DNA from 4 places in the Paenibacillus sp. FSL K6-2524 genome. Region 2 is predicted to be linked to each of the others. Evidence: predicted binding sites of a transcription regulator. Region 2 holds the regulator's gene; each other region holds the start of a gene.
The links. The regulator Rex, encoded in region 2, represses fermentation and respiration genes when NADH is low (regulators of the CRP and FNR family bind a similar motif). The targets are predictions, from matches to a motif close to TTGTGAAATATTTCACAA.

Region 1: the regulator Rex is predicted to act here: its motif matches at 2,326-2,343, upstream of NST85_RS15685 (DUF1641 domain-containing protein).
Region 3: the regulator Rex is predicted to act here: its motif matches at 4,887-4,904, upstream of NST85_RS26745 (TorD/DmsD family molecular chaperone).
Region 4: the regulator Rex is predicted to act here: its motif matches at 5,336-5,353, upstream of adhE (bifunctional acetaldehyde-CoA/alcohol dehydrogenase).

What each region holds. Positions count from the first base shown of each region.
Region 1 is NZ_JBBOSP010000001.1:3,426,449-3,434,881, forward strand. It holds gene NST85_RS15675 (DinB family protein) at 1-393, opposite strand, end outside; gene NST85_RS15680 (NAD(P)/FAD-dependent oxidoreductase) at 542-1,720, opposite strand; gene NST85_RS15685 (DUF1641 domain-containing protein) at 1,760-2,203, opposite strand; gene NST85_RS15690 (DUF2935 domain-containing protein) at 2,509-3,327, opposite strand; gene NST85_RS15695 (FtsX-like permease family protein) at 3,409-6,018, opposite strand; gene NST85_RS15700 (ABC transporter ATP-binding protein) at 6,015-6,698, opposite strand; gene NST85_RS15705 (sensor histidine kinase) at 6,772-7,773, opposite strand; gene NST85_RS15710 (response regulator transcription factor) at 7,775-8,433, opposite strand, start outside.
Region 2 is NZ_JBBOSP010000001.1:3,946,286-3,954,718, forward strand. It holds gene NST85_RS18060 (AAA family ATPase) at 1-1,333, opposite strand, end outside; gene NST85_RS18065 (hypothetical protein) at 1,326-1,859, opposite strand; gene NST85_RS18070 (cell wall elongation regulator TseB-like domain-containing protein) at 2,126-2,611, opposite strand; gene NST85_RS18075 (amidohydrolase) at 2,661-3,959, opposite strand; gene NST85_RS18080 (redox-sensing transcriptional repressor Rex) at 3,949-4,596, opposite strand; gene dinG (ATP-dependent DNA helicase DinG) at 4,609-7,488, opposite strand; gene NST85_RS18090 (tetratricopeptide repeat protein) at 7,638-8,372, opposite strand; gene panD (aspartate 1-decarboxylase) at 8,408-8,433, opposite strand, start outside.
Region 3 is NZ_JBBOSP010000001.1:5,738,379-5,746,811, forward strand. It holds gene NST85_RS26735 (TetR/AcrR family transcriptional regulator) at 1-677, shown strand, start outside; gene NST85_RS26740 (efflux RND transporter permease subunit) at 756-3,899, shown strand; gene NST85_RS26745 (TorD/DmsD family molecular chaperone) at 3,988-4,710, opposite strand; gene NST85_RS26750 (MFS transporter) at 5,109-6,305, shown strand; gene NST85_RS26755 (DUF2812 domain-containing protein) at 6,448-7,065, opposite strand; gene NST85_RS26760 (PadR family transcriptional regulator) at 7,083-7,394, opposite strand; gene NST85_RS26765 (glutamine--tRNA ligase/YqeY domain fusion protein) at 7,539-8,433, opposite strand, start outside.
Region 4 is NZ_JBBOSP010000001.1:4,138,748-4,147,180, reverse strand. It holds gene ric (iron-sulfur cluster repair di-iron protein) at 1-310, shown strand, start outside; gene nirB (nitrite reductase large subunit NirB) at 535-2,970, shown strand; gene nirD (nitrite reductase small subunit NirD) at 3,008-3,355, shown strand; gene NST85_RS19085 (formate/nitrite transporter family protein) at 3,410-4,189, shown strand; gene NST85_RS19080 (Crp/Fnr family transcriptional regulator) at 4,294-5,010, opposite strand; gene adhE (bifunctional acetaldehyde-CoA/alcohol dehydrogenase) at 5,490-8,105, shown strand; gene pflB (formate C-acetyltransferase) at 8,366-8,433, shown strand, end outside.

The DNA.
Region 1 (8,433 bases), 520 kb from region 2:
TGGCGTTTCTAAAGTCATCCCGGAAGATGTAGTATAAGGTGGATCGGCTTTAACCTGTAAGTTCTGGCTGAGTACTGCACGAATTCGTTCAGGCTGTTCTTGGAGTAGGGTCTTCAATTCATGAAGAGTCGGAACAGTTACGGATTCGGGAAGACTTAACGGAGAAGTGCCTAGTCCGAATTGCTCCTTATAACCGTCAGGCAATTGTTGTGACTGGTTTGAAAAATGAAAAGCCAATCGTTCAAGGACAACATAAACATGCCCCAGATTCCAGCGGATATTATTTCTGAATCCTTCAGGGATCTGGTCGGCCATTTCTTCTGTGATACCATCCAACAATTTTAGAGTTTGACCTCTTACAAAAGTTATCTGCCTGAAAATAAAGTCTTCCATCTTCCTCACTCCCATCAAATTTATTCCAAATTAATTTTAACATGTATTAGTCATTAGTACATTATTACACCCAAAAAAAATTACCCCACCAATAACCACTTTATTCAAAGTGTTCTTAGGTGGGGCAATGTTTAGATTCTAAATTTGATTAATAAGCTAAGCTGAACAATGCATGAATGTGGGACAAGTAACGAATATTACTTGCTTCCTTCATGAGGGATGCAGGCAATCCTTTTAGCGGAGTAGAGTTACCACCGACAATGGCTACCCCATCTTTACGCCCTAAGCTAGCAAGTGTACCTGAGTTAATAGGATTAAATGTTTCAAACGATTTATCATTCAAGAATGCATACAGATTGTAGCCGATCAATTCACCCATTTGCCAAGCGATTTGTGCAGTAGGTGGATACGGACGTCCGTCTGCTGCAAAGTAAACGGCACTATCACCCGCAATGAATACATCCTTGTGCGAAGTTGACTGCAAGAAATCATTTACTGTGGCACGTCCACGGTTTACTTCAAGACCTGATTCGCCAACGAGTGGATTTCCTTGTACACCACCGGTCCATACGAATGTATTCGTCACAATCTTTTGACCGTCTTTTAGATCAACGACATTGCCTTCCACATTCGTAACAGGAAGCCCGGTAAGGAATTGAACCCCACGTTTCTCTAAGCTAGTTGTAGCACGTTCAATCAATGGTTCAGGTAATACCGGAAGAATCTTCGGACCTGCTTCGACAAGTAGGAGTTTAATTTCTTTAGGGTCTACTCCATATCGCTTGGCAAGTTCTGGCATGGCATCAGCAATTTCACCCACGAGTTCAACGCCAGTTAAACCGCCACCACCAATAAGAATAGTTGCATCGGCTTCATCTTTCGTCTTCGCATAATCACGAATACGGTCTTCAATATGATGTTGAATTCTGTTAGCGTCAGCTGCCGATTTCAATACCATACTATTTTGTTCTAGCCCTGGAATTCCAAAATAAGCCGTTGTGCTTCCCAGACCTACGACAAGTGCATCGTAAGTGAGAGTAACGCCATCGGATAAAGTAACTTGTTTATTGTCTACGGAAAAAGCATTCACTTTCGCAATTTTCAGATCGATATCTTTACCTGCAAAAAGCTTAGTAAGCGGCATTGCAACAGCGCGTTCTGCGGCACTACCAGCTGCAAGGCGATGCAATTCAGTAATAATTTGATGCGTAGGAAATTGATTGACTACAGTAACTTTGGCTTGCTCTTTATTTAAATACTTACGTACGGTTAAAGCACTTAACAAACCACCATAACCTGCACCTAAGATAACGATATGTTTAGACATAATGTTTCCTCCGTCCTTACGAATAAGATTTGAATTTAATTATTTGACTTGTTCACGTTCATTTGCGACTTGAAGGTAAGCATTCATGAAACGGAAGAGCTTCTGTGCTTGCGGGTCCTTCATCATTTTCATCAGGCCAAAAATACCAATAGTCTCTTGACTTTCATTGGCACGATCCTTCGCCTCGATAACAGTTGCCGCCATATTTTTGACAGAACCTACGACAGGTCCACCAAGTTCTTTAATCGCCCCTACCGTATCGCTCTTCAATATTTCATCTGAAGCGACTGACTGTACGAAGTCATAGGACTTTGTTAGTACACTTACAAGTTGTGTTATTTGGGGTAACTGTTCCACTAAAACAGTTAACGATTCCTGAACTTCTGGCTTTAAGAGCTGGTCTAAAACATCTAAATGCTCTTTAGTGACAGTTACTTTTGGTGTTTCTTGTTCAGAAAGGATTTGATTGATTGATTCTGACATATCTAACTCTCCTCTGCAGCAGCTTTACTGCATAATAATATTTTTAAAAATGAACCCAATAGTACTATTATAGCATTTTTCGTGTTACATTTGTCACATACTTTTCAATCCATAAGGTTAGTATGTGATTTTTATTACATCAATTATTTATATAAATCTCAAAATACCGCATATCAGCGCGTTTTTTTCTCAGATATCATTCCATAATTTGGTTTGGTGTCGAATAACAGAAACAACAAGTGGCCCTTCCTAATGAATACCGGAAGAGCCACTTGTTGCCATGTACTAACCTGATATAGTCTACATTAGATCAAAATCTCTCTTTTATTTACCTTATGTCCTGACAGGGATTGGTCAAACATATCAAGAATAATTAGAAACCGCTCAGCCTCACGAAATACGTGATCAGCAAGAAGTGGGTGAATAATGCTTTTAATCCTACATTGATCAATCAAATCACTCGCTGTTTTCTTGAAATCTCGTAATGACTTAACTGAAACCTTGTTCTCATCAACGAATTGACTTAATAAAGGTACCGTTTGAGATTGAGGACGCATGGAGCTTAGATCGATCGCTTGAAACACTAACTGATCAAATTCAAGACTAAATTCCCGAGCCTGATCAACTAATTTTCGTTCTGATGGATCGAGTAAATGACCAATGAATTTTGCGTGGTCTGCCATGATTTTTAAGAAAAACAGATTTTCGTCGATGATCGCATCTTGTAATGGCTCTAACTTCCCACGATTCAATTCATCTAGGCGGTTACGGAAATAGTTGGCCTCCCGACTTACATGATCAACTAGCAGTGGGAAATTATTTCCCCCTGGAAGTTTACACTGCAGTATAAGTCCTAGTATTCTTCTTTTGAAAGCCCAGATGTGGGTAGCTGCATTTTGAACTTCGGTATTAAACTCTCTAATGATCTGCGGGTCTGTATCCATTGAAAATGCATACGATCTTCTCTCGATATCCTCAAAGATGGCTTGGAATTGATTCGCCTCCGCAATGAGCTGGGTGTCTTCCGCTCTAAATCCTAATCGCAGAAAAAACGAGTGTTCTTTCATAATCCTTGACCAAAACCGTATTTCCTCTAATGAACGAGTTACAAAGACATTGGACATGAACATTCCCTCCTAGGGCGGCTTTAAACAAATCAACCTTCTTAGAAGATATGGTCTAGTCTTTGTCCAATATGTCAGACGTTATATGCTCTCCTGCTTTAATGCATCGATAATGTTTTCTTTCTTAACTTTAGAGCTGGAGTACAGCATAGCTGAGCTGACTAGAAGGAATACCGCAATAATTACGTATACAATACTTTTCCATGGAAGAGTGAATTCATAATTAAAACTGTTCATGAGTGATCTGTGTACCAAATACATGACGAGAACGCTAATCGGAAGCCCATAAAGCAATGACTTTATCCCATAAAATATACTTTCATAATTAATCATTTTATTAAAACCCTTGGGTGTCATCCCAATTGACTTAAGCATCGCAAATTCACGTTTGCGAAGGGATATGCTTGTGGAGATCGTATTAAAGATATTAGCAATAGAGATCGACGTAATTAATGCGATAAATCCGTAGGTAAATACCGACATCAACATGATCATTTGTTCATCTTGTTGTCTAATTTGAAAAACATTAAGTACATACATATTGCTTTCAACTAATTCTTCGATTCCTTGTTGAGTTGCTAAGGGATTATTACTTTTCAGATAAAAGGCGGTCTGAATGTCAAAGTTTTGCTTATCAATCAACATTTGATTCATAACGGTTTCGGAAACTACAATATTCAATCCACCTAGTCCTGCTGGATAAATCCCCATAGGTAGTTGATCTGTCAATGCAGCAACTTCCACCTTGGTTAAAGGTTTATCTTCACCTGTTTGGTTTTCTACATACGTTAAATCAAGACTTTGGCCAATCTTCGTATATATAGCCTTTGTTTCAACATACTTCTTCGCTACTTCATCTTCATATCTGGTTGTATCAATCACAATTGCATTGAGTTGATTCGGATCTTGAAGATGTTCGTACTTTGCACCAATTGCTGTTGTATAAGCTTGCAGACTTTCATCACTTAGTGCATTGATAATAACGTAGTAAGGATATTTCCCATCTGTAAGTAAACTCTTATCATTTTTAACCATCTCTTGCAATTCAGGTGCGATCACAGCTTCCTCAATTTTAGAGTATGCATGCAGATTTTTAATAACGTTATATTCCGTAATATCATCCAAACTTAAGATCGATTTTAATAATCGATTAGATTTATCAGCTGGTTCGTTATACGTGGATACCTGAATATCATAATTTACACCCTCCTGTGAGAGTTCCAGTGATTTATGCAAGTTGGAGGTGAAAAAGGATACCGCTAGGAACAAAACAATACTGATAATAAGGGAAAACACGGTTGCCTGGTACCTGCGTTTGTTCCTCTTTAAGTTTTTCAGTCCTATTTCTGCTTCGATACCGAATAGTTTACGAACCAATTTGGATGTCTTGACTGCCTTGCCCGTCAGCTTAACATCTGTAGTCTGCCGGATCGCCTCAATTGCAGAGATCTTAGAGGCTTTTCTTGCAGGGAGATATGTTGAAATAAATATCGTTAGCATCGAAACACCACAAGCGATCAATATGGACCATGGTGTAACGATCACAGTTAGCTGTTCTGTTATTCCGAGTGCACCTTCGATAATCGAATTAATAAACAAAAAGGTGATACCAATCCCCACAAGTCCGCTAATAATCCCAATGGGAATGCTGATCAAGCCGATGATAACTCCCTCAAAGAACACGGAATTTCTCTTTTGCCTTTTAGTAGCACCCACACTCGAAAGCATACCTAAGTGCCTTGCACGTTCCGAGACGGAAATAGCGAACGCATTATATATTAATGAAACAGAGCCAATAATAATGACCGCCATAATGATCACCGACATTGACATAATTAAGCCTTGTAGACTGTCATCATTCGTTATGCCATAATAACGCAATAAATCGTTGTTAAATGCTATGGATTGCTTATCTATCTTATTTTCTTGCGCTACATCCTCTGCATGAGAATATAGAGACTTCTTGACCTTATTTAGCACAACTGTCGCATGAACTGTATCGTCCGCACCCATTATATTCTCATCCACATAACTAATGACAGTATATCCAGGTGCCCATGTCGGTTCCCAAGTAGGACGATCTATTATGCCAACAACCGTATAAGTAGCTGTTGTAGTATTTCGTAACGTTTCAGTTAATTCACCATTCTCAGCTTGTAATGAATTATGCTGCACTAATACTTGATCATTACCCTCACTATCGACCCCTAATCGTTCTCCAATATCAAGAGTTAGCGTATCCCCGATTTTGTACTCCACTTTGGCCGTTTTCGCAATTTCCTCTGAAATTACTATCTCATCATTAGCTTGTGGGAGCCTTCCTTTATTCAACTTGATTGGAAATTGTTCAAACCCTTGAGTATTATACTCTTTGATAAACAAATAAGGTTTATTGTCATTTTGACTCCCTTTTAATAGGGAAAATCCACGATCTCTTGAAATGACAAGCTCTTTTGTGGCGTCATCAGCCTTAATCGCTTCAAGTTGAGTCTTATTCACATCTTTGTATAGGACATGCCACTCCCCATTCGTAGCAATGCTTTGTCTTTGCATGAGTCCCATGAAAGAGACACCAAGTGTAGCGACAGCTGTCACCATGGCTACGGAAATAATAACTCCGATAATGGTTATAAGCGTTCGTCGTTTATTTTTCTTCAAGTGTCTTATCGTTAGTTTGTTGACAATATTCATGGACGAATCACCTCGTTATTGGCAATCCTTCCATCTTCAATGGTAATGACTCTATCCGCTTGCAGCGCAATTCGTTCATCGTGAGTGATAACGATTAGCGTCTGATTAAAGGTTTTATTAAACATTTTTAGCAAGTCAATGATCTCACTACTATTCTTACTATCCAAATTACCGGTTGGCTCGTCCGCCAGCATAATAGCAGGATTACTAATTAGCGCACGACCAATCGACACACGCTGCTGTTGTCCACCTGACAACTGGTTAGGCAGATGATTTAAACGATCTTTCAGATTTAGAATCTTCACGATATCAGCAAATTGCTTCTTATCTACCCGATGTTGATCCAGCAACAAAGGAAGCGTAATATTCTCTTCTACCGTTAGGACAGGAATCAGGTTATAAAACTGATAAATCAACCCTATTTGTCTGCGTCTAAAAATCGCCAGTTGAGTTTCGTCTAAGTTATAAATATCCGTGTTATCGACGAATACTTTCCCGCTTGTAGGTCGATCCACACCGCCCAGCATGTGCAAAATCGTTGATTTACCCGAACCTGACGGGCCGATAATGGCAACGAATTCCCCTTTTTTCACTGAAAAGGATACATCATCAAGCGCCTTAACCGCAGTTTCGCCTTTACCATATGTTTTAGATAGATTTTCAATTGTTAAAATATCCATTATATTAGACCTCCATTTTGATTATGAGATCAGTATATCGGTCTATAATGACTTTCAAGTGACTGTAATGTGACTAGATAGTCACTTTATAAAACTTAATACGAAATTGCGTACCTTTTTCCTTCCCGCTCTTCACTTCGATGTCTCCGTTTTGACTTGTAATGATGCTGTGAGACAAGGCAAGTCCTATTCCGACGCTATCCTCACTTGCATTCTTACCTTTATAGAAACGGTTAAAAATATAAGGTATGTCCTCTTTAGGAATTCCTTTACCGTTATCAGCAACGATGATCTCAGTAAACAGGGCATTTTCTGAAAAAGAAATGTTGATTTCTCCACCTACATGAGTGTGCTCTACGCAGTTTTTTAGAATATTGATCATAGCTTCGGCCGTCCAATTGAGATCACCAATAAAAGTGGCGTTATCTTCACCAGTAACGGAAAGCTTTTGCTCCTTGATATCCATCGGAATCAGAACAGGTTCTAATGCTCTTTGAATAAGTTTCTTCACTGTGATTTGATCATGCTTAAATAACGCGGTTCCCGCATCGATTTTTGAAAACTTTAATAATGACGAAACGAGCCAACCGATCCGCTCGAGTTGGATACGGATATTGCGAGTGAATTCTCTTCTTTTCTCTACTGGAAGTTCGGGATTACTCAACAGGTCTGCCATCATTGTCATAGAAGTAAGTGGAGTTTTGAGTTGATGAGATATATCTGAAATTGCATTGGTAAGCTCTATTTTTTCTTGTTGTAGTAACGAACTCTGTTCGGAAAGCATCAAAGTCACTTTATAAATATCGTTCTTCAGAATACTAAGCTCACCCTCCTGATTGTCACGCACATCAAGAGAATAATCCCCACCACTAATCTGCCGTAAATATCCCGAAAGTTTCTCGATTTCACGGTATCTCCATCTCGTAAATACTAGACAGCATCCGATGAGCAAGGTAGAAGTAATAAGAGTAAGTACTAAGGTCATAGGTGAAATTACAGCTGCAATAATTACCGCTACAATACTGATTAAACACATCATGAGGAGAAGCACTCGGTACTCTCTATTTCGTAGCATATCAATCACCAACCTTATAACCTAAGCCACGTACGGTTTTGATGATCGAGGGCTCTTGAGGATTTTCCTCCAACTTTTCCCGTAACCTTTTTATATACACTGTTAATGTATTATCATTCACGAAGTCCCCTGCCACATCCCAAATTTGCTCTAACAACTGATTTCTGGAGAGAATTTGTCCGATATGATTAGCAAAGATAAGTAATAAACGATATTCCAGCGCGGTTAATGTAATCTCATTTTCATTCTTATAAACTTTTCCTTCAAGCGTGTTAATCCGGATATTGTCTAATTCAATGATCGGTTTAGGTTGATTTTGTTTATGGTATCTCCGCAATACAGATTTAATGCGCGATAACAACTCACGAATTCGAAATGGCTTTGTTATATAATCATCTGCCCCCATATCTAGGCCCATCACTACATTGACCTCATCATCCACTGCGGTTAAGAAAATGACAGGGATATCACTCCTTGCTTTCACCATCTTACATAATTCATAGCCACTCCCATCCGGAAGTGATAAATCAAATAAACATAAAGTGAAAGTAACCAGTTCCACTTCGATCACCGCTCTGGCAGATGTAAAGTCATGACAAAGCACGGTCTCAAATTGATCTTGTTGTAGTGAATACTCAAGTCCAGATGCGATTGTTTTAT
Region 2 (8,433 bases):
TAAGCACTTCTTTGGTCACCATATCCATATTGACGATACCGAGCGAAGTCATTCCCGATGTCAACATCGTATGGACAATATTTAATGCCTGCTCAAAATCATTACTTGAACCTGTGCTACGTCCGCCGTAATAAATCTCTTCTGCAGCCGCACCAGCCAGCGTAACCATGATCTGACCTTCTAAATAACCCTTGGTATACAGGTATTTCTCTTCCTGAGGATTATGCCGAACATAACCTAGTGCCCTTCCACGCGGGCTAAGGACGACTTGATTTACACTTCCAGGAGAAACAACTTCAGCAGCTACAGCATGGCCCAATTCATGAACCGCAACACGGCGCTTTTCTTCCTCCGTCGATTCACGGTCCGTCTTCTCACCCATCATGACTTTGTCAATCGCTAGCGATAAATAATTTTGGTTAATCTCAGTTTGATGATCACGCATGGCATAAATAGCGGCTTCATTCATTACACTTTCAAGTTGAGCCCCCGAGAAACCATAGGTTTCCTCAGCAACTTTATCCAGACTTACATTTTGCGCAAGCGGTTTGTTCTTCGCATGAAGTTCCAAAATGTGTCTACGGCCTTTCTTATCAGGAAGATCCACTTGAATATGCCGATCAAACCGACCAGGACGCAGCAGCGCACTATCGAGCATTTCTTTCCGGTTGGTAGCTGCTACGAGCAGAATTCGTGGTGTTTCCGAAGAATACATTCCATCCATTTCAGTGAGTAATTGGTTGAGTGTCTGATCATACTCCCTTTGCTGACCACCTTCCCTTTTACCACCAATCACATCAATTTCATCGATAAAAATAACCGCATTTTCTTTTTTCTCTTTCACAGCACGAGTTCGGGCATCTTTGAACAGATCGCGGATGCGTCCCGCACCCACACCAACATACATCTCCACGAATTCACTACCCGAAGCTGTAACGAAAACCGCGTCTGTATATTGTGCAGCGGCTTTAGCCAACAACGTCTTCCCAGTTCCGGGAGGACCAGTTAGTAGAATACCCTTGATAGGTCTAATACCAAAGTTCTTAATATCATCAAGACGAACTAGAAAATCAAGTGCTTCTCTAAGCTCCTGCTTAGCGCTCTCTTGACCCCCAATTTCTTCAAATGTTAACTTGTCTATCCCCTTCTTCTTTCGATTACGACCTTGCAGAGCACCAACCGCAATTCCTCCTCGTGATTTAGCTACTGCAAATAGGGCTGCAAGCATGATCAGAACAATAATAATGGGTACAATATTCACCCCTATATAAGCCAAGAAAATCAAAAATACTGGCACAAATCCAATCGCAACCTCAATCATTGATTTACGCATTGGACCATACCCCCATTTTCTGCGGAATGCGAGGCAAGATAATAAATTTGCTATTTTCTCCATTAGTCAAAGTAATGTACACATTTTTATCATCTATTTCCGCACTCGTCTGTAATGAGCTATCTTGTTGCTCTAGCTTCTCCAAGGTAGCTGTGATCTCTGTATATTGTTTGTTCTCCATCGCCTGTGCTACGGAGAACAATGCCTGCTCCCATAATTTATCTAGAGCAGGTGAGGAAATATCCTCAACATCCAATTTCAGTGTGCGATTTCCGATAATTCCTTTTCCGTCCTGTTCTATATGTTTGACCAAACCGCTAATATCGGTTCCTGGTTCTAATTTCAGTTTCAAATCAACCTCAGTGCGGGTAATATCAAACTGAACAGCATTTACACCCTCATATTCCGTCACCAGTTTTTTTAGGGGATTTTCAACCACCCACTGGCGATAAGCAAACCACCCACCAAACAACAACAGTGCTGATACCGCAACCGTTACAACAATCGGCCAGGTACGAAGTTTCACTTTGATGTCCCCCTTATGATGATAATATGTGTTGATATATATTAACTAGTATACTATTTTCCGACTATATCGATATACTAATCGTATATCATTTCAACAAATAGAAGTATATCACATCATACACACTAATTCGAATGGAAGGTGTGACTATATTTAAAATTTTATATTATTTCGCAGTTTAAACTATGCATACACCACAAAAATAAGCCATGTGCAAAATGTTCATTATCAACATTCGTGCACATGGCTTATTTAAATGTAATTACCTAGCGATTCGGTAGTGTAAACACCTCAGAGAGTGGTTCGCCGCTGCTGAAATTGTAGAAACGATAATAATGATGTGCGTTCTCTTTATAAAATAACTGCCACACTAATTGATCGTTATAAATTCCAGGAACCAATCTTACAATATCAATTTCCGGAAAGCGTTCATGTATGATCGCTTTGACCTGGGCTTCCGTTGTTCCTTCTGAGAGAGGGACTACTCGGGATTCTTTTCCTTCTTGAATCCATACCATGACTGCTTGCCCCGATTCATCCTTACCTTCTACAACCCAGCACACTTCATCCCAAACCGATTTATATACTTTCTTAACATCGCTAATACCGGCTTCCTGCTGTGCTCGTACTACCGCGGCTTGCTCGCCGCTCCACAAATCCTGTTGGATATAGATATAGAAACGGTGAAGACCAAAGAGCACGAGCAGCAGGGTTAGGATAGAGATTAGTATCCATTTGGTTTTCTTCTTCAACCTTCTCTTCCACTCCCCGTTAATGACTTGTTTGAGCTATGACGACGAATTAACGAGATAACAATCCTTCATAAGCTGCTTGCGCTTCATAACGCACTTTTTCTTCGTCAATAGTCAGCGCAGCACCATTCTTAATCACTTGTTTGCCGTTCACCCAAACATGCTCCACATCTTTCGCTCCGGCCGAATACACTGCATGAGAAATATAATCGGTTCTTGGCAGAAAATGAGCCTGCTCCGTATTCAGAGCAATAAAATCGGCCTTCATTCCCTGGGCCAATTTGCCCGTATCCTGTAAGAAAACTGACTTAGCACCATACTCTGTACCCATCTTGAGTGCTTGTAATGCCGGTACAGCAGTTGGATCACCAGATACCCCTTTATGAATCAATGCAGCCAACCGGATTTCCTCAAACATATCAAGGTTATTATTGCTAGCAGCACCATCTGTACCAAGTGAAACGGTAACACCCGCTTTGAGTAATTCAGGCACTCGAGCAACACCGCTAGCGAGCTTTAGATTGCTACCTGGATTATGGGATACTCCTACTTGATGTGCTGCCAGAATTTCGATCTCCTCATCGTTCAAATGCACAGCATGTGCAACCAGTGATGGACGAGAGAACATACCCATATTGAGTAAATGTTGAACCGGTCGTACGCCATAATTACTCACATTTTGTTCCACTTCAGTCTTAGTCTCCGACATATGCGTATGTAACGGCAAGTTAAGATCGTGGGCTGCCTGAACAAATTTCTCGAAGAAATTAGGTGCACAAGTATAAGGTGAATGTGGTGAGAGCATCGTTGTGATCCGCCCGTCTGCTTTACCATGCCAGTCACGAGCAAATCCAACAGCTTCATTTAACTTCTGGCGTTGTTCATCTTCAGAGCAGAACCCAATTGCACCACGCATAAGAACAGCACGTATACCCGATTCTTCTACTACTTTGGCCACTTGGTCCATATGGTCATACATATCTAGAAAGGTCGTCGTCCCACCTTTTAGCATTTCAAGCACGGACAATGAAGTCCCCCAATACACATCACTACCTGTAAATTTAGCCTCCATAGGCCACATTTTATCTTGAAGCCAAACTTGTAGGGCAAGATCATCCCCATACCCACGTAACAGTGACATCGCCGCATGTCCGTGCGTATTTACCAAACCTGGAAGGAAGAGAAGGCCTGCTCCATCAAAAATTTCTGCTCCTTCTGCACCTTCAGGACGTTCCTCACCAATATACGTTATCGTATCTCCCTCAACCAACATATAACCATTAACTACGGGACGTGCATCGTCCATTACCGCTATCGTCCCATTTTTAATTAACCACTTATGACTCATCTAATTCTGTTTCCTTTCCATTCAAATAATAGGCTAAACTCAGGAGGTCCGTTGTAAAATCGGCCGCATGAATACGCACCTCAGGTGGGACCTTCAGAATTGTAGGAGCGAAATTGAGAATCGCTTCTACCCCAGCGGCTACTAGAACATCAGCTACTCGCTGCGCCTCTGTATCCGGAACTGTAATAATCCCGATTCGGATATTATTCTGTTTGACCGATTCTACTAGTTCCTCTATTGGTTGTACCGTAATATTATTGATTTTGCTACCAATCTTCGACGGAAAGGCATCAAAAATACTCACAATTTTCATATTATCCTTCAAGTAAGCATTGTAATTGGAAAGCGCTTGTCCCAAGTTACCAGCTCCGACCAAAGCTACATTAATTTGTTGGTCCAAGTTTAAAATTTGACGAATTTTCTCAATCAGATAAGAAACGTCGTATCCAATCCCTTTACGACCGAAATCACCAAAATAGGCAAGATCCTTACGAATTTGTGCCGGATTGAGTGCCAGTTTCTGACCCAACTCTTGTGAGGAAACTGTAGGTACTTCCCTTTGACTTAATTGATTTAGAAAACGTAAGTAAACGGGTAATCTTCGTACCACGGCATCCGATATTTTTTCTGATTTCATGCATTTTTCCTCCTAATCTGATAAAGAAGAACCTTGTTGTTCTTCAGCGACCAGCCATTCCGAAATACGTGGAACCATCTGTTCAAGTGGCATATGCTCCATCTTCGGTCCGGGTAATGAATATAAAAAGTATTTTCCGTAGTAGGATTCCAAGATGCGCGTATCATAAACAACCACAATTCCACGGTCTTGCGAAGAACGGACCAGCCGTCCAAAACCTTGCTTAAAGCGGATAACCGCCTGCGGCACAGACAACTTCATAAAGGGATTCTTCTTCTCCTTCTGAAGTCGCTCACTCTTCGCTTCAATCAACGGATGGTTGGGAGGTTGGAAAGGTAAACGGACAATTGCCAAGCTGGTTAAAGCTTCACCTGGAATGTCTACACCTTCCCAGAAACTACTCGTTCCAAGCAGAACGGAAGCACTCTGCCCTTGAAACCTGCGAGTTAACTTACTACGATTACCACTATCCATCCCTTGGCCTATTACCGTAATTCCCCGTTGAGACAGCAGTTCCTTAAGAGGATCATACACTTGCCGTAACATTCGATAAGAGGTAAACAACACCAACATTCGACCTTGTGTTACAGTTGCAGTGTCTGCTAAAGACTGCACAAGCGTATTGACAAAATGATCATCTCCTACGCTCCCCTTAACACTCGGGAAATCCCTTGGAATTACTAGGAGTGCTTGATCACGGTAATTAAATGGAGATGGAAGCACTGAAGTAACCAATCTATCTTCGGAGGCAGCCTCCTGAAGTCCAAGCTGTTCAATCATATATTGAAATGATTTATCGACCGACAATGTCGCCGAAGTCATCACTACACTCTTCTTCTTATCAAAGAAATACGATTTTAATTGGGCGCTCACATCAATTGGAACAGCAAAGATCTGTAATGATCGACTACGGTAATTACCATTGCCTTCGATCCAGTACACCGTATCCTCGTCATCCAGTTTGATGAAAGAACGCAAACCATCACGCTCGTTTGCGATATCTTTGAATAATCCACTGATATCCGTCATTAAACCTTCAGATCCGTAATCATCTGGCTCTTCCCTAATCTCACCTAGCATGCGTTCTCCCTTGCGAAGCACATCGCTCAGAATAACATAAATCTGATTCTCCAATGCTTCAATAGCATCCCATTCCTTGGGCTTCCTATTTGGAAGTAACCGAAGAACGAACTGTCCAGGATCTCCTGGAGCTGCATCACTGCGGTCAGGCATGAGCACGAAGAGCATTTCGCTGAGCTTATCCCAGCTCTCTTTCACATCCAGCAGAGAACGATATAAGCCATCAATAATAGAACACCACTCTGATGACTTTTCACTCTTCGTATTCTGAAGGGCGCTTCTAAGACTCGGAAGTTGTCCTGTCTTACTATCTTTGAACAGACGTGTCAAAGTATGCACAACAGTAAAGTACTTTAATTGAAGGCCCAGATGCTTTCCGGCTACGTCTTCTAAATGATGAGCTTCGTCAATAACCAATCGCTCATAGCTAGGAAGCAATTGATGTCCCGCTTGAATATCTGTGAACAATTTGGAATGGTTAGTAATGACTACATCAGCGATACCAGCCTCATGCTTAGCACGATGATAGAAGCATTTGCGGAACCAAGGACAGGAACGACCCAGACAGGAGTCCGACTCACTAGCCACAGTCTCCCAGAAGTCCCCCCCACGATTCCCCATGTTGAGTTCCTCATCGTCCCCGGTCTCCGTTTGGGTCAACCATACAATCATTTGTGCGGCGATCATTACTTCTTCTTTTGGCGTTGCAAAGTCTTTTCTATTTATTTTATGTTCAAATTTTCTCAAACACAAATAATGCTGTCTTCCTTTAAAAATGGCAGCTCTAAATGGAAAAGGCACTACTTCAGTCAGTAATGGAATGTCACGCTCGCGCAACTGTTCCTGTAGATTAATCGTGTGAGTGCTGACCATAACCTTGTCATCTTGTTTCACACTATGGTAAATGGCAGGCAGAAGATACCCTAGAGATTTACCTGTTCCAGTTCCGGCCTCAATTAATAAATGCTTATCTTCTTGAAAAGCCTGCATAACTTCGTCAAGCATCAAGTTCTGTGCTTCTCGCTCTTCATAATTTGGCAGTTTAGCACGTAGTCGATCTCTTACCCCATCCATAAATTGCTGGAATGTCACATTATCCAATGGATTAGTATCGTCACCATACCTAGCCGGAATCATCTCCGTCCAATCATCTACTTGGAGGGCGAATTGCCGATAATAGGTATGACCTTTCGGATTAGGATCAACCTGTTGTTCCTTTTCTTGCAACATGGCATCAAAGAACCAACCTAAATCACTATCTTCTCCTGCAAATAAATCGGACAAACGTTGCAAGGTGAGCAGCGGCAGACCCTCAATTTCCTCCAAACATTTTATGAAGATCAGAGCTGTTGCCAGGGCATCGCTATCCGCCTGATGTGGACGATCATGCTGAACTTCAAACTCTGAAGAAACTTGGCTTAGCTGATACGAAGTCAGTGAAGGAAAAATAATCTTCAAGAAATCCATCGTATCGAGAATTCGTCCGGTAAATGGTAAGTAACCCGTTCTATCCAATGAGCTCTGTAAAAAGTTGAAATCGAAAGCCACATTATGACCTACAAGCACAACATCATTAAGTAATGGAACCATTTCCATCATAACCACATCAAGATCTGGTGCATCCTTAACAAGTTCATCCGTAATGCCTGTTAACCCCGTTATAAACGGTGGAATTGATACTCCTGGATTAACAAAGGAAGAATAAACGTGGGACACAGTAAGATCATCATCTATAATGGCAAGCCCTACTTGGATAATTTCATCCGAGGACTGATTACCTGTCGTTTCAAAATCAAGTACAGCATATTTCATTGCGTTTATAAGTCCCTTTCATCCCAGTCTCTTTAACAGCATAACAGAAGATTTCAATTTTGAAAATTAGTCCCTCCAACATAACAAAGCGATGCGCACCATACAAAGGGTGTTCGCATCGCTATTCAATGGAAGGATTTCATTCTGCGTTATATCAGCGATGATAATTGATTCCCGAATTGTAGCTTTCCGGAGTGATGCATACATGCTTCCAAATTAGCGAGAGGTTCGGGCAAGGACGGATCGCTGTGATGAGCCATTGTAAAATACTCCTTGGCTTTCACACGTACTCCGCGATTCGCTTCAATACATCCAAGTGCGTTATAAATGATTCCACGTAAACGTTTATTAGCTGCACCTTTTAGTACTTGTTGAAATTGTGAATCTGCCGCCTCATGTTGTCCCATATGCAGATGACACATGCCCAAGTATGCGTGTGTGAGGAAACTATTAGGGAATTGTTCCAATACATGTTCGAATTGCCCCATTGCCTGTGGATACATCAGAAGTTTGTAATAACCTTGCCCCTTCACGAAGGCGTCATTCTTCATCACCAAATCCGGTGGTTCAAGTTCCTGGCTTTCTTCAGGACTCCCCCAATTTTGGCGTAAAATACCCATCTTCTCTTCGAAACAAAGCCATTCCTCAATAATGCCGTCACTCATATGCTTGAGCAGGTTCCATTTATGGCCTAGATCCTGCTTATGCACTCCTTGGGCCACCGGGTAATGCCGTGTTATTTCATCCAGCATATCATTCATTTCCGCAAATACATGCTGAAACATCATTTGCACCCCACCCTTAACGAAGATGAACTCTGTATTTAGCTTACGTTCATTTTCTGTTAACGGAGCACTTTTCATTCCCGTAGGTATTAATTGCATAACAAGGGGGCTTTATTTACTGCAAACCACTAAAATTAGCGGATAGTCGAGTGAAGCTCTT
Region 3 (8,433 bases), 1.8 Mb from region 2:
CAGAACTCCCCCCACGCGAGAAACTATGCCGTCAAGTTGAAGTCTTGCTGAATTTGGTCCTTGAGCTTCGTGAGTTTTTAATGATGCAGTTAAAAGACTGGATAACCAATGGAGATCCTAATCATAAACAGCATTTTATTAAGAAGCACAACGATCAGTTGTTCATTTTCGGTAAGGAAAAGCTTATCAGTCTGTACGGTATAGATATCTCACCGTATATAGCGGACATTCTAATGCTCGCGAATGGCATGATTAGTTCTTATACCCAATTGCTATTTCATCCGCAGGTTGCCATTGAAACCTCTCGCTTAGCAAGCCACCTCGTGGATTTATTGGATGTCACCGCTGCTAGTATGTTGCGGGATCGCCCGCAACCGCTTATCTCTGAAGAAATATTAACTGGGTTAAGTCATAAGCAGCCTTGTAGAATGCAACCTAGTCGGCATCCACTACAAGTGATCAAAGAATTGAAGACAACATCTGAAGACTTACTTAATGACCCGCGAGAGCGCAAGCACGTTCTAGAATCATTACAGATTCTAGAGGATGAAATCGCAGCACTTCGTCCTCGTCATGCCATTATTAACGGGATGCTTGGCAATCTTACAGATTTCTGCGGGCTTGAGAATCAACTTTTAGAATTAAAAGTTTTATTACAACCCTATTTGAACAAGTAATTACAGGAAAAAGTTTGTCGAATTATCTATTGAACCACAAAACCTAGAGAGTATAAAGAGAGGAGCAGAAACTAAAGTATGAAAAACCTGATTCAATTTTCACTTCGCAATAAGTTTGCGATCTGGCTTCTGACTATTATTGTTACCGCAGTTGGTATATATAGCGGGTTAACCATGAAACAGGAGACCATTCCGAACATCAATGTCCCTTTTCTTAGTGTGACTGCTATTTATCCTGGTGCAGCACCAGAAGGTGTCGTGAAAGATATCACCAAGCCGTTGGAGCAACGACTACGTAACGTCGATGGCGTTAAGACATTAACCTCCACCTCGATGGAGAACGCTGCTTCGTTGTTCATCGAATTTAAATACGACACCAACCTCGATAATGCTACCGCAGCACTTCGTGAAGCCCTCAATGATGTTAAACTCCCTGATGGCGCACAAAAACCTCAAATCACAAGATTCAGTATGAACTCATTGCCTGTTGTTTCTCTCAGTTTATCGGATAACGAGTCGGGGGATTTAGAAAATTTAACCCGCACCGTGGAGAACGATATCAAGCCAGTTCTAGAAGATCTGGACGGCGTTGCCTCTGTGCAAGTCTCTGGTCAATTTGCCAAGGAAATTACCCTTAAGTTTAATCAAGTAAAGATGCAGGAGCTAGGTCTTAACGAAGATACAGTGAAAGGGATTGTGCAGGCATCGGCACTTCGCGTACCACTCGGCCTGTTTGAGATGGAGGAATCTCAAAAGGCTATTGTCGTCGATGGGAACATAACGAACGTCGAGGACCTACAGAACATTGCAATCCCAGTTATACCTAATGCAAGTTCTAACGCAGTACCAGGTATTGCGAATAATACAGCTGTACCTGGAGCACCGACAGAAATGGCGATGGGGATTCCTACTGTAAAACTCAGTGACATCGCTACAATCGAAGTAGTTGGTGAAGCAGAATCCATATCCCGTACAAACGGTAAAGAATCTATAGGTATCCAAATTGTGAAATCTAACGATGCCAACACAGTAGACGTCGTGAACCTAGTTAAGGACAAAGCAGAACAATTAAAGAAAGACTATCCTCATATTGATTTGACAGTCCTGATGGATCAAGGAAAACCGATCACGGATTCCGTTAATACGATGTTGTCAAAGGCCGTATTCGGTGCGTTATTTGCGGTCCTGATCATCATGATCTTTCTACGCAATTTACGTTCTACTATTATCTCCATTATTTCCATTCCCTTATCGCTACTGATTGCTGTTCTTTGCCTTGAGCAGATGGATATTACCTTAAATATGATGACTCTTGGCGCTATGACAGTAGCGATTGGTCGGGTTGTCGACGACTCCATTGTCGTCATAGAGAACATATATCGCCGTATGTCTCTTACGGGTGAGAAGCTAAGTGGAAGTAAGCTTATAGTAGATGCTACTCGCGAAATGTTCTTGCCGATCATGGCTTCAACGATTGTCACGATTGCGGTGTTCTTACCGTTAGCATTCGTTAGCGGCATGGTAGGCGAATTATTCAAGCCATTTGCACTGACGATGGTATTCTCACTACTCGCTTCCCTAGTCGTAGCTATTACTCTCGTCCCTGCACTAGCGCATACACTTTTCCGTAATGGACTCAAGAAAAAACATGATCACGAAGAGAAACCACAAGGACTCGCCCGTGTATACCAACGTGCACTTAACTGGTCATTATCCCATAAACTAATCACCTTCGGGTCTGCCGTGGTTCTACTAGTCGGAAGCTTATTCCTTTACCCACTAGTTGGTGTCAGCTTCCTACCCGAACAAAGTGATAAGTACGTCATGCTTACTTATTCTCCAGCGCCTGGCGATCGTCTAACCGATGTGGAGCAAAAAATGCTTACAGCAGAAAAATATATTCTAGATCAACCTGACGTTGAGAAAATGCAATACTCCGTTGGGGGAAGCACTCCTATGGGGATCGGTTCTTCTAACTCAGCACTCTTCTATGTTGCTTATAATGAAGACACTAAGAAGTTTGAAACGGTCAAAGAAGAACTCATTAATGGTTTGAAAGAGCAAGTTGACAAGGGGACTTGGTCTGACATGTCCGAAATGATGATGGGAGGATTAGGCGGTGGCTCCCTTAGCGTCAACGTGTTTGGCGATAGCTTGGAGGATATTAAGCCCGTTACTGAACAAATCCTCAAGTTGATCGAAGCTGACACTAAACAATTTGAGAAAGCAAGCACCAGCCTTTCCGAAGCTTATGGTCAGTATACACTCGTAGCGGATCAGCAGAAACTGAGTTCTCTTGGTCTCACGGCTGGACAGCTTGCTATGAAGCTAAGTCCATTACATGAACGTCCCGTCCTGACGGAAATCGCAATCGATGGGAAGGACTATAAGGTATATATTGAAACGGATACCAACACCTATACCAGTATCGCAGATATTGAGAATGAGACCTTAACTTCTCCTTTAGGCATACAAGTGCCCATTAAAGATATTGCTAAGGTAGAGAAAGGTAGCTCACCAGACTCTATCATGCGTATCGACGGTAAAATGGTCGTTGAAGTAAGCGCAAAAATCATATCCAGCGATGTGAATAGCGCCTCTAGCAGTTTACAAGATAAGATCGACAAAATAGATAAACCCGACGGTGTAACCATTAAATTTGGTGGTGTAACCGAACAAATCAACGATACATTTGGACAGTTGGGGCTCGCTATGGCTGCCGCCATTGCAGTTGTCTACTTTGTTCTTGTTGTCACCTTTGGTGGTGGTCTAGCTCCATTCGCTATTCTTTTCTCACTACCGTTCATCGTTATCGGTGCCATGGTAGCACTATTGATATCCGGGGAAACATTAAATGTATCGGCACTGATGGGTGTTCTCATGCTCATCGGGATCGTAGTCACCAATGCGATCGTGCTTATCGACCGCGTTATTCATAAGGAACGTGAAGGATTGTCCACGCGTGAGGCCTTACTTGAGGCTGGTGCAACGAGACTTCGCCCGATCCTCATGACGGCGCTTGCCACCATCGGTGCACTGTTACCACTTGTTCTGGGATTTGAAAATAGTGCAGGAATCATTTCACGTGGACTCGGTATCACCGTTATCGGGGGACTGATTAGTTCCACCCTCTTGACGCTCGTCATTGTACCGATTGTTTACGAATTCTTGATGAAGATCAGTCATCGCGGAAGAGGAAAAACCGTTAAAGAAGCCAACTAACTATACTTCCAAGTAGAAGAAAGGGACTATCCACCGGGTCTTATATGACCTCAGGGGATAGTCCCTTTTGTTATGATTATAGTTAGTTCTACCAGTCATCACTGGATGTATTTACTTCTCCGAATAACAGTTCATTTTCTCGCCAAGTTTGAAGTTGCTCCAAATCCTCCGCCAGAAACTCCCTCATTAATACAGACAATCCAGTATATAATGGGCTAGTTGTCGCCCCAGCCAAATCTGCTGAAAATTGCGGTGTCCATTTCAGTAAGTGAGATTCAAGAAACGCGATTTGTGTATCTACCAGTTCAAGACAGCTCTGACGCAAATTATTCTTATTCAACATACCTTCAGCCAATACAGCCATAAATTCCAACTCTAGAGCAATATGATCATCGCGTTCACCATTTAATTTGTTAAAAGCTACACCGCTCTGCGCATAAATGGTTCCGATCTCTGAAATACAGTCAAATGCATTCGCACCTTCTGCTCTTGCGCGGTACGCCGCCTCACACGTTGCTATCTTCGCATTATGACCCATAAAGAGACGTTCATACTCCTCTGCTTCCGCGTAACATACTTTGCGGAAATCCTCTTCAGCAATGCTCGCCAGATAATCCTTCAATATGGTCCCACCTAGGGTGGCTGGAATTGAATTCTTCAGCTCGACTACGCCACGCCATTGTGCAATCAAAGACATACGTGGCGGACGGCTTAAAAAATCCATCAGCAATTGGTATACCCACCCTCTAAGTTCCAGCCAACGAACTTCTTCCGCCGCTATCTTAACAGGATTCTTGATCAACATGGTCATCTTCGTCATCTCCCTGACTATTTATATCATGTATATTGAAACAATATTACTTCACTTTGGTAAAAAAAGATGACTTCCTTAAATGTCGGAAATCATCTAAAGAACATATACCCGATACATGATTAAGGGGAACCAAGTATCGCTACTTGTATTATATCGCAAAATGTAAGCGCTTTACGTGAACTATTTGACAAATTTACAAACAATGTTATCTATAATTTGGAAAACCAAAATTATACCTTTAATCTCCACCAAATTTGTCTCTTTTCACAGAAATGTTGCTAATTTCAAAAAAAGATCGTTTGTATCCCCTTTCATGTCTGTGTTACATTTGGAACAGAATCACTGCATGATGACATGGACATGGTCGGAAAGGAATGGAGCGTTTGCGGAATAATATGAAGAAGTCTTCCTCTTCTTTACTGCCTTTAGGGCTGCTTAACTTTTTCATTTACGGCACAATGGTCATATTTACAGCCTATTTTCAATTATATTTGCAGGACATCGGTTTGGACAAGTTGGAGATCGGGAGTCTTATGGCGATTGGTCCCTTCGTCTCGTTACTGGCCCATCCGTTCTGGAGATTTTGGAGCGACCGGGAAGGCAATCTTAAAAACACGCTATTATTTATCATGATCGGCCTGCTTATCATGATTCAATTAGTATTCAAGGTAAACACATACCACATGCTGTACTTCAGCATGATCTTGCTTTATTTTTTCCAAAGTCCGCTGCTCTCGCAGACTAACAGTTTGATCCTAGGCTATGTTGATGGAACTGAGAAGAAGTTTAGAAAGTACCGTTTCTGGGGTTCATTGGGTTGGAGTTTTGTTGCTCTTGCTGCTGGCCCGATCATCGATTCTGTTGGACATAACGGGCTCTCTCTACTATTCAGTATCATGTTGCTCATGGCGATTGGCTCTACCCTAGTTCTACCCAAAGTCAAACATGCAACAATCACTCCTTGGTTGAAAACTGCGGATATCAGCCGGACATTACATAACAGGTATTTCATATCCTTCATCATCTTTGGACTGTTAGTTGCGATCCCCAACTCGATCAACACTACCTTCATGCCGCTATTCATAAGTGATTTAGGTGGTTCCAGGTTACAAGTTGGTGGGGCGATTTTTGTCTCCACACTATTCGAAGTTGGAGTGTTCTGGTTGTTAAAGCGTTACCTGAAACACAAGATCACTTATCTCATGGCCTGCATTACCTTGGTCAGTTTGCTATTTGCTCTACGGTGGTATCTAATGGCTTTGGCTACAACTCCCAAGGAGATCATCCTTATTCAAGTGCTTCATGCCGTCACGTTTGGTGGTTTCTTCTATGTAGGCACTCAATTGACTGCTTTGTTCCTACCGCGACCATCTCGCTCCTCTGGACAAGCTGTATTCGCTTTTGCTCTCAGTGGAGTAGCAGCGATCCTTGCTGGATTCCTTGGTGGCTGGATATTCCAGAACCTAGGTGCGATTATTATGTACAAAGCAGGAAGCATTCTGACCTTGTGTGGAGCTGCTGGATTCGGTGCGATGTGGTATCGCATCCATAAGAATGGCTACTCACCAGGCATGATTCATAAAGAACCTTAACTGTATATCTTGACCCTATAAAAGGGGATGACCCAGATGCCATTTAAATGGCTAAGGTCATCCCCTTTTGTTGTTGGGAAAACGTAGCGCGAACGGACCGTTTCTACAATCGCCTTGGTCTCTCAAGAATAGCGCAAAGATACTACAACTTTCCCAGTGTTTTCTGATAATGCATGTTCGCTTTAATACCAAATGCAAAATATAAAATGATCATGACCGGAAAGAAAAACCAGAAAAATCCTCTAAAAAAAACAAATGGGGTCTCAAAGAGAAACGATCTCCAAAAATATGCTCCGGTTCTTTCCCATAATCCCGGTGTAAAATATAGTAATTTCGGATTCAGAAGGGCAGTTGGATCAACGGTGTTAGTTAAAATGAGTACAACTAAAATAGGAATGTAGAACACGGCCAGCGTAAGCCACATTTTAGACAGTCTTTGATATCGACCAGCTTTGGAATCAGCATCTGAGAAGATATCCTCATTTCCGTGTTCATCTATTTTTTCGAAATACTGAGATCCTGATTTCTTTGATCCTGCGATATGCTTCCAACCACTGTCTTCAAACAGGGCGCGGTAATCTTCGAAGTCTGCTTGTTTTTTAAACGTACGGAAATCAATTTTTATCAGCCTATTCTCCGGCTTTGCAGGTTGGAATTCATACCTGCTCGATTTATTTATAAATCGATGCCCTTGTTTAGCCATGTCATTCAGCCATTGTTCTTCTTTATCGAAATTGATAAAAAACTTACACTTTCTCATTTTATCTCCCCCGTTCGTTATCCTAGGATTTTTTTCGTGACTTCAATCATATGATTCATTCTTGCAAAGTCGAGTCGCAGGGTTTCTATGCCCTTTTCAGTAATAACATAAACTTTACGCCTGCTGTCCTCACTTTTGACAGGCTGGATTAGCTTCAGCTTAACCAAGTTTTCAACCGCTCCGTATAGTGTGCCTGCCGCCATTCTTACCTGTCCACCACTTAGCTCCTCCACCTTTTGAATAATTAAATATCCATGTGCTGGTTCCATCAAAGCCAGAAGAATATAATAAACAGTTTCCGTAAGTGGTAAGTTCTTATCTCTACTCATGTTTTTTCCTCCATTCTATTCAGTTTCGCTGTATACAGCCATACTATATAGTTACACTATATACAGTTCAACTGAGTAATGCAACAATAAAAAGCCATAAAGCAAAAAAGATTTGCTTTACGGCTCTTATAGACGATAACTTATTTATTTCCCAGGCTGATATGAACTCTTCAACGACACAACCAAGTTAAACACTGGATGTCCCGGAGCCGAGAATTTAGGATCGACATTGAAGTATCCGTGCCGGAAAAATTGGAACTTATCTTGTGGCACAACGTCCTTCATCCCAGGTTCAACATACCCTTGAACTATTTTCAGAGAATTAGGGTTGATCATATCCATAAATGTCTTCTCTTCCAGACTATCCTCTTCCGTTTCCTCCAAGATCAGTGGCTCATACAACCGGAACTCAGCAGGTACCGCTTGACTCGCCTCGACCCAGTGGATCGTTCCCTTCACCTTGCGACCTGTAAATCCGCTACCACTCTTCGTTTCAGGGTCATAGGTACAGTGAATCTCAACCACATTCCCATCAGCATCCTTAATCACATCGTTGCACTTAATGAAATAAGCATGCTTCAGACGTACTTCATTACCAGGGAACAACCGGAAATATTTATTCGGTGGGTTTTCCATGAAGTCTTCACGTTCGATGTAGATTTCACGCGAGAAAGGAATTTGGCGGTTACCCATTTCTGGATTTTCGCTGTTGTTCTCCGCTTCAAGTAGCTCGGTTTGCCCCTCAGGATAGTTCGTGATGACCACCTTAAGCGGATCAAGAACTGCCATTGTACGTGGAGCTTTTAATTTGAGATCTTCACGAATAAAGTGCTCAAGTGTCTTCAAGTCGATGGAACCGTAAGCCTTGGAAATACCCGTTTCAAACACAAACGCCTTTAGGGCGTCCGGCGTATAACCGCGGCGACGCAGACCTGATAATGTAGGCATGCGAGGATCGTCCCAGCCATCCACAACACCATCATCAACGAGCATCTTCAGCTTCCGCTTACTCGTGATCGTTTGTAGCAGATTTAATCTT
Region 4 (8,433 bases), 190 kb from region 2:
TGAACTGCTAGAGCATACGGGCAAGGAAGAAGCCGAGGTATTTCCTAAAATGATAAATTGGGAATTAGGGCAGGAGGATGAGGTGCTATCCAAACTTCGCTCTTCTATAGAAGAGTTGGAGGCAGAGCATGACGCTGCGGGAGATATTCTGAAGAAACTACGGGAGTTAACGGGGGATTTTGTGCCTCCAGCACACGCATGTACGACGTATAGAATGACTTATGCGCGTTTAGAAGAATTGGAAGGTATGACATTTACACATGTGCATTTAGAGAATAATATTTTGTTCCCACGGTATACGAAAGCGTAAATGCAGTTCATTTAGCCGCAAGCACTTCGTAATAAGAGGTGTTTGCGGATTTTTCAATAGCAATTATTAGAAAAGTATGACAAATATTGTGCAAAATTTCACAATTAATGTGAATATAATCACAACCTGTTGATATCAATTTAATGTAGACTTTCAGCATGATTCTGAAATATAAGTTGTGATCGTCATGTCGTAACCGTAGGACTTTGAAGGAGGCAATCAAAATGACAACGTATAGAGAGAAACTTGTAGTGATTGGCAACGGAATGGCGGGAATCAGCGCTGTTGAACAAATTTTAAAACTAACAACTAAATTTGACATTACGGTATTCGGAAGTGAACAACATCCGAATTACAACCGAATTATGCTCTCTTACGTTTTGGAAGGCAGCAAGACGATCGATGATATCGTGCTTAATGATCTGCATTGGTATCAAGATAACGGAATTACATTGCACATAGGAACAACGGTTACCAAAATTGATGAACAAACGAAGGAAGTTGTAACCGAGGATGGAGTGCGCGTTCCGTACGATAAAGTACTTATTGCCACTGGATCCAATTCGTTTATTCTTCCGGTTCCTGGGAGTGACAAAGAAGGGGTCGTAGGATTCAGAGATATCGCGGATTGTAATCAGATGCTTCAAGCAGCCCAAGTTTACCGGAAAGCTGCTGTAATTGGTGGCGGTTTGCTTGGCTTAGAAGCGGCTAAAGGACTTGTTCAATTGGGTATGGACGTAACGGTAGTCCATCTGATGGACGACTTAATGGAGCGCCAACTTGATCATCAAGCGTCGTCAATGCTACAGGCAGAACTTGAACGTCAAGGAATTAAGTTCAAGATGGGTGCGCAAACAGCCGAGTTACTTGGTGATAAAAGAGTAAGCGGACTAAGATTTACTGATGATTCGGTATTGGATGCAGAATTCGTTGTCATGGCGGTAGGTATTAAGCCAAATATCGTGGTAGCAAAAGAGAGCGGGATCGATGTGAACCGTGGAATCGTCGTGAACGATTACATGCAAACCTCGATGGAAGGTGTGTATTCGGTTGGAGAATGTACAGAACATCGTGGAACTTGCTATGGACTTGTAGCTCCGCTGTTTGAGCAAGGAATGATTTTGGCCAAACATATTTGTGGCGTAGATACTGCACCGTACGAAGGATCCGTTGTGTCAACTAAATTAAAGATATCTGGTGTTGATGTGTTCTCAACCGGTGAGTTTATTGATGGACCAGGACATATGATCATTGCAAATAAGGATGAATGGAAACAAACATATAAGAAAATTCTGCTGAGAGACAAAGTAATGGTTGGAGCAGTACTATTTGGTGATATTACAGATTCAGCAGAACTGCAAAAGCTCATCAAGCAGAGAACAGAGATGACAGATGAATTGTACGAATCTCTGATGGGTTCAGGGTGCTGTGGCGGAGGGGGTAAGAAAACCACTTCGGTCGAAAGTATGTCCAATGAAGAAATTGTCTGTGGTTGTAACGGTGTCACCAAAGGAACCATCGTGGATGTTATTACAAATCAAGGATTAACTACCGTCGATGAAATTAAAGCTTGCACAGGTGCAACCCGTTCGTGCGGTGGCTGTAAACCAGTTGTGGAGCAAATTTTGCAATATGTACTTGGAGATGGGTTCAAAACCGCGGCCAAACAGGGCATCTGTGGATGTACAACCATGAGCCGGGATGAGATTGTGGCGGAGATCAAAGCGAAAGGTCTTCAAACAACCAAAGAGGTAATGAATGTGTTGGGATGGAGCCAACCAGAAGGCTGCTCGAAGTGCCGTCCTGCGGTTAACTATTATCTAGGTATGATCTACCCGGATAGTCATGAGGATGAGAAGGAATCACGCTTCGTTAATGAGCGGATGAGCGCTAATATTCAGAAGGACGGAACGTATACTGTTATCCCGAGAATGTATGGCGGTATTACCACACCTGAAGAATTGAAGAAGATTGCTGATGTGTCCTTGAAATATAATATTAAAGTTGTGAAAGTAACAGGTGGTCAACGATTAGTTTTAGTTGGAGTAATGAAAGCGGATTTGCCGAAGATATGGGAAGAGCTCGATATGCCGTCGGGGTATGGTTATGCCAAAGCGCTACGGACAGTGAAGACCTGTGTAGGATCCCAGTTCTGCCGTTTTGGTACGCAAGATTCGATGGGTATGGGTGCATTGATTGAACGCAAGTTCGAGAGACTTGATCTCCCCGCTAAATTCAAAATAGCGGTTAACGGCTGCCCGCGTAATTGCGCTGAATCGTGTACCAAAGATATCGGAATCGTCGGTAACGACGGTGGATGGGAAATTTTTATCGGCGGCAATGGTGGGATCAAAGCACGTCTCGCGGATAGTCTCTGTAAGGTTAAGACAGATGACGAATTGGTCGATATTTGCTCAGCTATCATCCAGCATTACAGGGAGACAGGAAATTATCTAGAGAGAACCTCAGAGTGGGTGGAACGAATCGGCCTAGATGCTATCAAGGCAGTTGTTTTGGATAATGCTGAGTCACGAAAAGCACTAGTAAATCGAATCGAGTTTGCACTGCAACAAGTTGAAGACCCTTGGAAAAAAATGCTGAACGATGATAAGAGCCGTAATAGAATGTTCCATCGGTTGGAGATTAGTAATCAGTTGTAGGCTTATTATTATAGCGGTGTGAGAGAAGGGAGAAGTCATGAATATGAGCTTACCAAATGAAACGTTCTATCCTGTTGGTTCACTGGATCAATTTATGATACAAGTAGGTCGGGTTATTGATTTAAATGGGGTGGAGATTGCGGTATTCCAGACTTCAGACGGTAACGTGTTTGCTATAAAGAACGAGAGCCCTCACCCGAAAGGTGGGCCTCTGGCCGAAGGCATTATATCAGGACATTACTTGTATGATCCATTGCATGATTGGAAGATCGATCTGGAGACAGGAAATGTTCAAGCCCCAGATCATGGCCAAGTTCAAGTATATCCAGTGAAAATAGAAGATGGCCAGGTCTGGGTTGCCACGTCTGAGTTTTTGACGGTGTAACCTAGCCTTTGATTAATCAGGTTATCATATAAGAGTGTTGGGGAGGCAGGCCGGATGTTCACGCAAAGTGTGGAAGCAATAATTGAAGCGGCAGTAAAAAAGAAAGAGAAGATGAATGAGAGTCTGCCGCGGTATATCGTATCGGCAATGTTAGCTGGGGCCTATGTAGGATTGGGTATCATTTTGATATTTAGTATTGGTGCTCCGCTAGCAGCAGTTAAATCGCCGTTCCAGACGACGTTGATGGGGATGTCGTTTGGACTTGCACTCACACTTGTCGTGTTTGCGGGATCCGAACTGTTTACGGGTAACAATATGTTTTTTACGATGAGTACGCTCGCTAAAAGAACGACAGTGGGGGATACAGCTAAGAACTGGACTATTGTTTTTCTAGGGAATTTGGCAGGTGCTGTGCTGCTTTCCTTGCTTGTCTGGGGAAGTGGACTGTTCAAGACTGCCGTACCGGAACACCTCATTTTTGCCGCATCAGCAAAGAAGATGGCTGCTCCGTTCTCAGAATTGTTCTTCCGTGGCATATTGTGTAACTGGCTTGTCTGCCTTGCGCTTTGGATGGCCAATCGAGCAAAGGATGATATCTCCAAACTAGTCTTGATCTGGTGGTGTTTATACGCGTTTATTGCTAGTGGATATGAGCATAGCGTGGCTAATATGACCTTGCTTAGTTTGTCCTTGATTCTACCGAATCATCCGGATACAATTACGATCGCCGGCTGGATGCATAATATGATCCCGGTTACTCTTGGAAACATCGTAGGTGGAGCGGTATTCGTTGGAATGGCATACTGGTTTATATCACCGGTACGAAAGAAATAACTTAGTAAAAAATAAACAAGGTTGAGGGTAAATCCCCCCAACCTTGTTTTTGTTTGCAAATGGTATGAAATAAGAATTCCAGGCGCGACCGAAGACGAGTACCATTAAATACGGCAGATTTCGTTCGGGCACAGTTCACAGTGACAAATGTCCTGTAGCATAACGAGGTCTTTAATTACGATCATCCCGTTCTCATACTCTAATGCATCCTTCTTGCGGAGATCACTCAGCATACGGTTGACACTCTCGCGAGTAGCTCCGATCATGTTAGACAGATCAGTATGCGTGATCTTTTTGTTAATAAGGATGGTGTCACCATGTTTCTCACCGTATGTGTTACTCAGACGAATGAGCGTGGAGCAGAGAGCTCCTGGTTTACCATACATCATTAAGTCACGGAATTTTGTCTGTGTCAGGCGGTGATGGATTCCCATCCATTTCATAAAGTCGATAGCAAAGTCACAGTGCTGGCAGATCATGATTTCAAGATCTTTTTGCTCAATTACACCAACTTCACTGTCTTCAATTACTTCAGCTGTAAAGCTGTGCTTGCTACTAAAGAAGGGATCTGCCTGACCGACCATATCGCCACGGCCGTACATATACAGAATAAGCTCTTTGCCTTCATCAGTTGATTTAGTTAATTTAACGCGTCCGCGTTTAAGGTAGAACAGTTTATCGGAAAAGTCGCCTTCCCAGAATAAGTGTGTTCCCTCGGGATACGCTTTTTCTTTCATGGTAACGAGGAGTCGATTGAAGTTTTGTTCGGAGAAGCAGCTCGTATTCCCACGGGGCAGGGCAGCATTCATTATTTCATTCATCATTAAGTTCCCCTTTGTACTCCAAATTTTTCTGAAAATTTAAATTAATTATATACTGTTTATTGTGATTTGAGTTACTGTTAAATGAAAAAAAAGTGTCGAAATTTCAACATTGTGACTAATTTCACTTTATTTTTGATTATGGATAACTTTGCTAAAGAGTTAATAGGGTTTTCAGATTGCGGACTTTTTTAGCCACTCTATAGAAGGAAGAAGAAAGAGTCTTATTTTTTGAAAGGGCTTCATTTTACTGAATATACTTTTTATGTAAGCAATACATGAAAATACACTCAATTAACTGAAATATTTTCATTTTCTTTATAGTATGTGAAAAAATTCACTATACAAGAGTGAAAGTGTGTGATATGATTTATTCATAAAGAGAAGCGCAAAGCTTCGCAAGGACGAACTAATAAGTGAATTTTTTCACGATACCAATAAGGTTCGATCCATTACCAATACCTAGGAGGACGAGAGAGATGGCCGTAAAAAACGAAGTGACGACAAAGGCACAACCGGATGCACAGGAATATATCCAATCGCTGATCGACAAAGCGAATAAAGCAACTGAAGCTTTTATGGGAATGGACCAGGAACAAATTGACAAGATCGTGCAAGCAATGGCATTGGCAGGACTTGACAAACACATGCATCTGGCAAAGTTGGCTGTAGAAGAAACTGGACGTGGTGTTTATGAAGACAAGATTATTAAGAACATGTTCGCTACGGAATACATCTGGAACAGTATTAAGAACAACAAGACCGTAGGCGTTATTGAAGATAATCCTTACGACAACTTCCAGAAGATTGCTGAACCAGTGGGAATCATCATGGGTATTACACCAACAACTAACCCAACTTCAACTACAATCTTCAAAGCCTTGATCGCGATTAAAACTCGCAACCCGATCATCTTCGGTTTCCATCCATCTGCTCAAGCGTGTAGTACTGAAGCAGCTAAGATTTTGTTGGAAGCTGCAGTAAAACACGGTGCTCCTGAAAATTGTATCCAATGGATCGAGAATCCTTCGATGGATCGTACGAACGCACTTATGAATCATAAAGATGTAGCATGTATTCTTGCAACAGGCGGATCCGCAATGGTTAAAGCAGCATATAGCTGTGGTAAACCAGCACTAGGTGTAGGCCCAGGTAACGTACCTTGCTTCATTGAAAAGTCTGCCGATCTTGATCAAGCGGTGAATGACCTTATTCTTTCCAAAACATTTGATAATGGTATGATTTGCGCATCTGAGCAAGCAGTTATCATCGAAGAGCCGATATTCGATCAAGTGAAGAAGAAAATGATCGCAAACGGATGTTACTTTGTAAATAAAGAAGAAGTAACTAAATTGACTGCAGGAGCTATTATTGCTGATAAATGTGCAGTGAATCCAACTATCGTTGGTATGCCAGCAACTAAGATTGCTGAATTGTGCGGAATCAGTGTTCCAGCTGGAACAAAAATTCTAGTTGCTGAAATTGAAGGCGTGGGAACTAAATATCCACTGTCTGCAGAGAAGTTAAGCCCGATCCTTGCTTGCTACAAAGTGAAGAACCCTGAACAAGGTATCGAACGTGCCCTTGAAGTTGTTCATTTCGGTGGTATGGGTCACTCTTCGGTAATTCACTCAAATAACGAAGAAATTATTCAAAAATACTCCGATCGTATGCCGACTTGCCGGATCTTGGTTAACCAACCATCTTCGCAAGGTGGTATCGGTGATATCTATAATACAAACTTACCATCGCTAACACTTGGATGTGGATCTTACGGACGTAACTCGACTTCGTCGAACGTAACTGCTATCAATCTAATCAACGTGAAAAGGGTGAATCGTCGTACTGTGAATATGCAATGGTTCAAAATTCCTAACAAAATTTACTTTGAAAAAGGATCCACTCAATATCTTGCCAAAATGCCTGACATTACTCGCGTACTGATCGTTACTGACCCTATGATGGTTAAGCTTGGATATGTAGAGAAGGTAGAACATTATCTTCGTCAACGCCAAACGCCAGTAGCTATCGAAGTATTCTCGGATGTAGAGCCAGATCCATCGACTACAACAGTTAAACGTGGTACTGAAATGATGGAGAAATTCCAACCAGACTGTATCATCGCTCTAGGTGGCGGATCGCCAATGGATGCTGCTAAAGGTATGTGGTTGTTCTATGAATATCCAGATACAGACTTTAACAACTTGAAACAAAAATTCATGGATATCCGTAAACGGATTTACAAATACCCACGTTTGGGCCAAAAAGCAAAATTCGTTGCGATTCCAACAACTTCGGGTACAGGTTCGGAAGTAACATCGTTCGCCGTTATCACAGATAAAGAAAATGGTAACACGAAGTATCCACTTGCTGATTATGAGTTGACTCCAGACGTAGCTATCATCGATCCAGAATTCGTATACAGTTTGCCTAAGTTCGCTGTTGCTGATACAGGTATGGACGTATTGACTCACGCTATTGAAGCTTATGTGTCGGTTATGGCTAGTGACTATACGGATGGTCTTGCAATCAAAGCGATTCAACTAGTGTTCCAATGGTTAGAAAAATCGGCATTAACTGGCGACAAGCTTGCTCGTGAAAAAATGCATAACGCATCGACTTTGGCTGGTATGGCTTTTGCCAACGCATTCCTAGGCATTAACCACAGTTTGGCGCACAAATGGGGCGGTCAATACCATACTGCTCATGGACGTACAAATGCGATTCTTATGCCGCACGTTATTCGCTATAATGCTAAGAAACCAACTAAATTTGCTGCATTCCCTAAATATACTCACTTCGTTGCTGACGAACGTTATGCAGAAATCGCTCGCATTCTTGGATTGCCTGCTCGTACAACAGAAGAAGGCGTTAAGAGCTTGATCAAAGCAATTCGTGAAATGAACAAGAAACTAGGCATTCCAGAAACATTCCAAGAACTTGGCTTCGATGCAAAGGATTTCGAATCACGCGTAGACTATTTAGCAGACCGCGCTTTCGAAGACCAATGTACTACTGCTAATCCGAAGTTGCCACTAGTTACAGAATTGGCTGATGTATACCGCGATGCATTCTACGGAAGATTTGAAGAATAAGTGAACAAATAGTTCAAAAAAAGTGACAAATATCACTCGAAGAGTGATATTTGTCACAATGCTTTTATGGTAATTGTTATATGATAATAGCATAAATGATTCCTTACAAAGTGATAGGGCATTTGAGATGTTATTATCAAAGATTATTATCTTATCAGTGTCCGAAATGTGAAATTTATCACAAATTAAAGGAATCATGAGGCGCGGAAAAATATCCTTCAAACCGCGTACTCCAAACTATATAAATGGAGGGAATACAGATGTCGGTGATTGAAAGAGAAGTAAAGGAAGTACAGTCGGGTTGGAGAGGTTTTAAGAAAGGCAAATG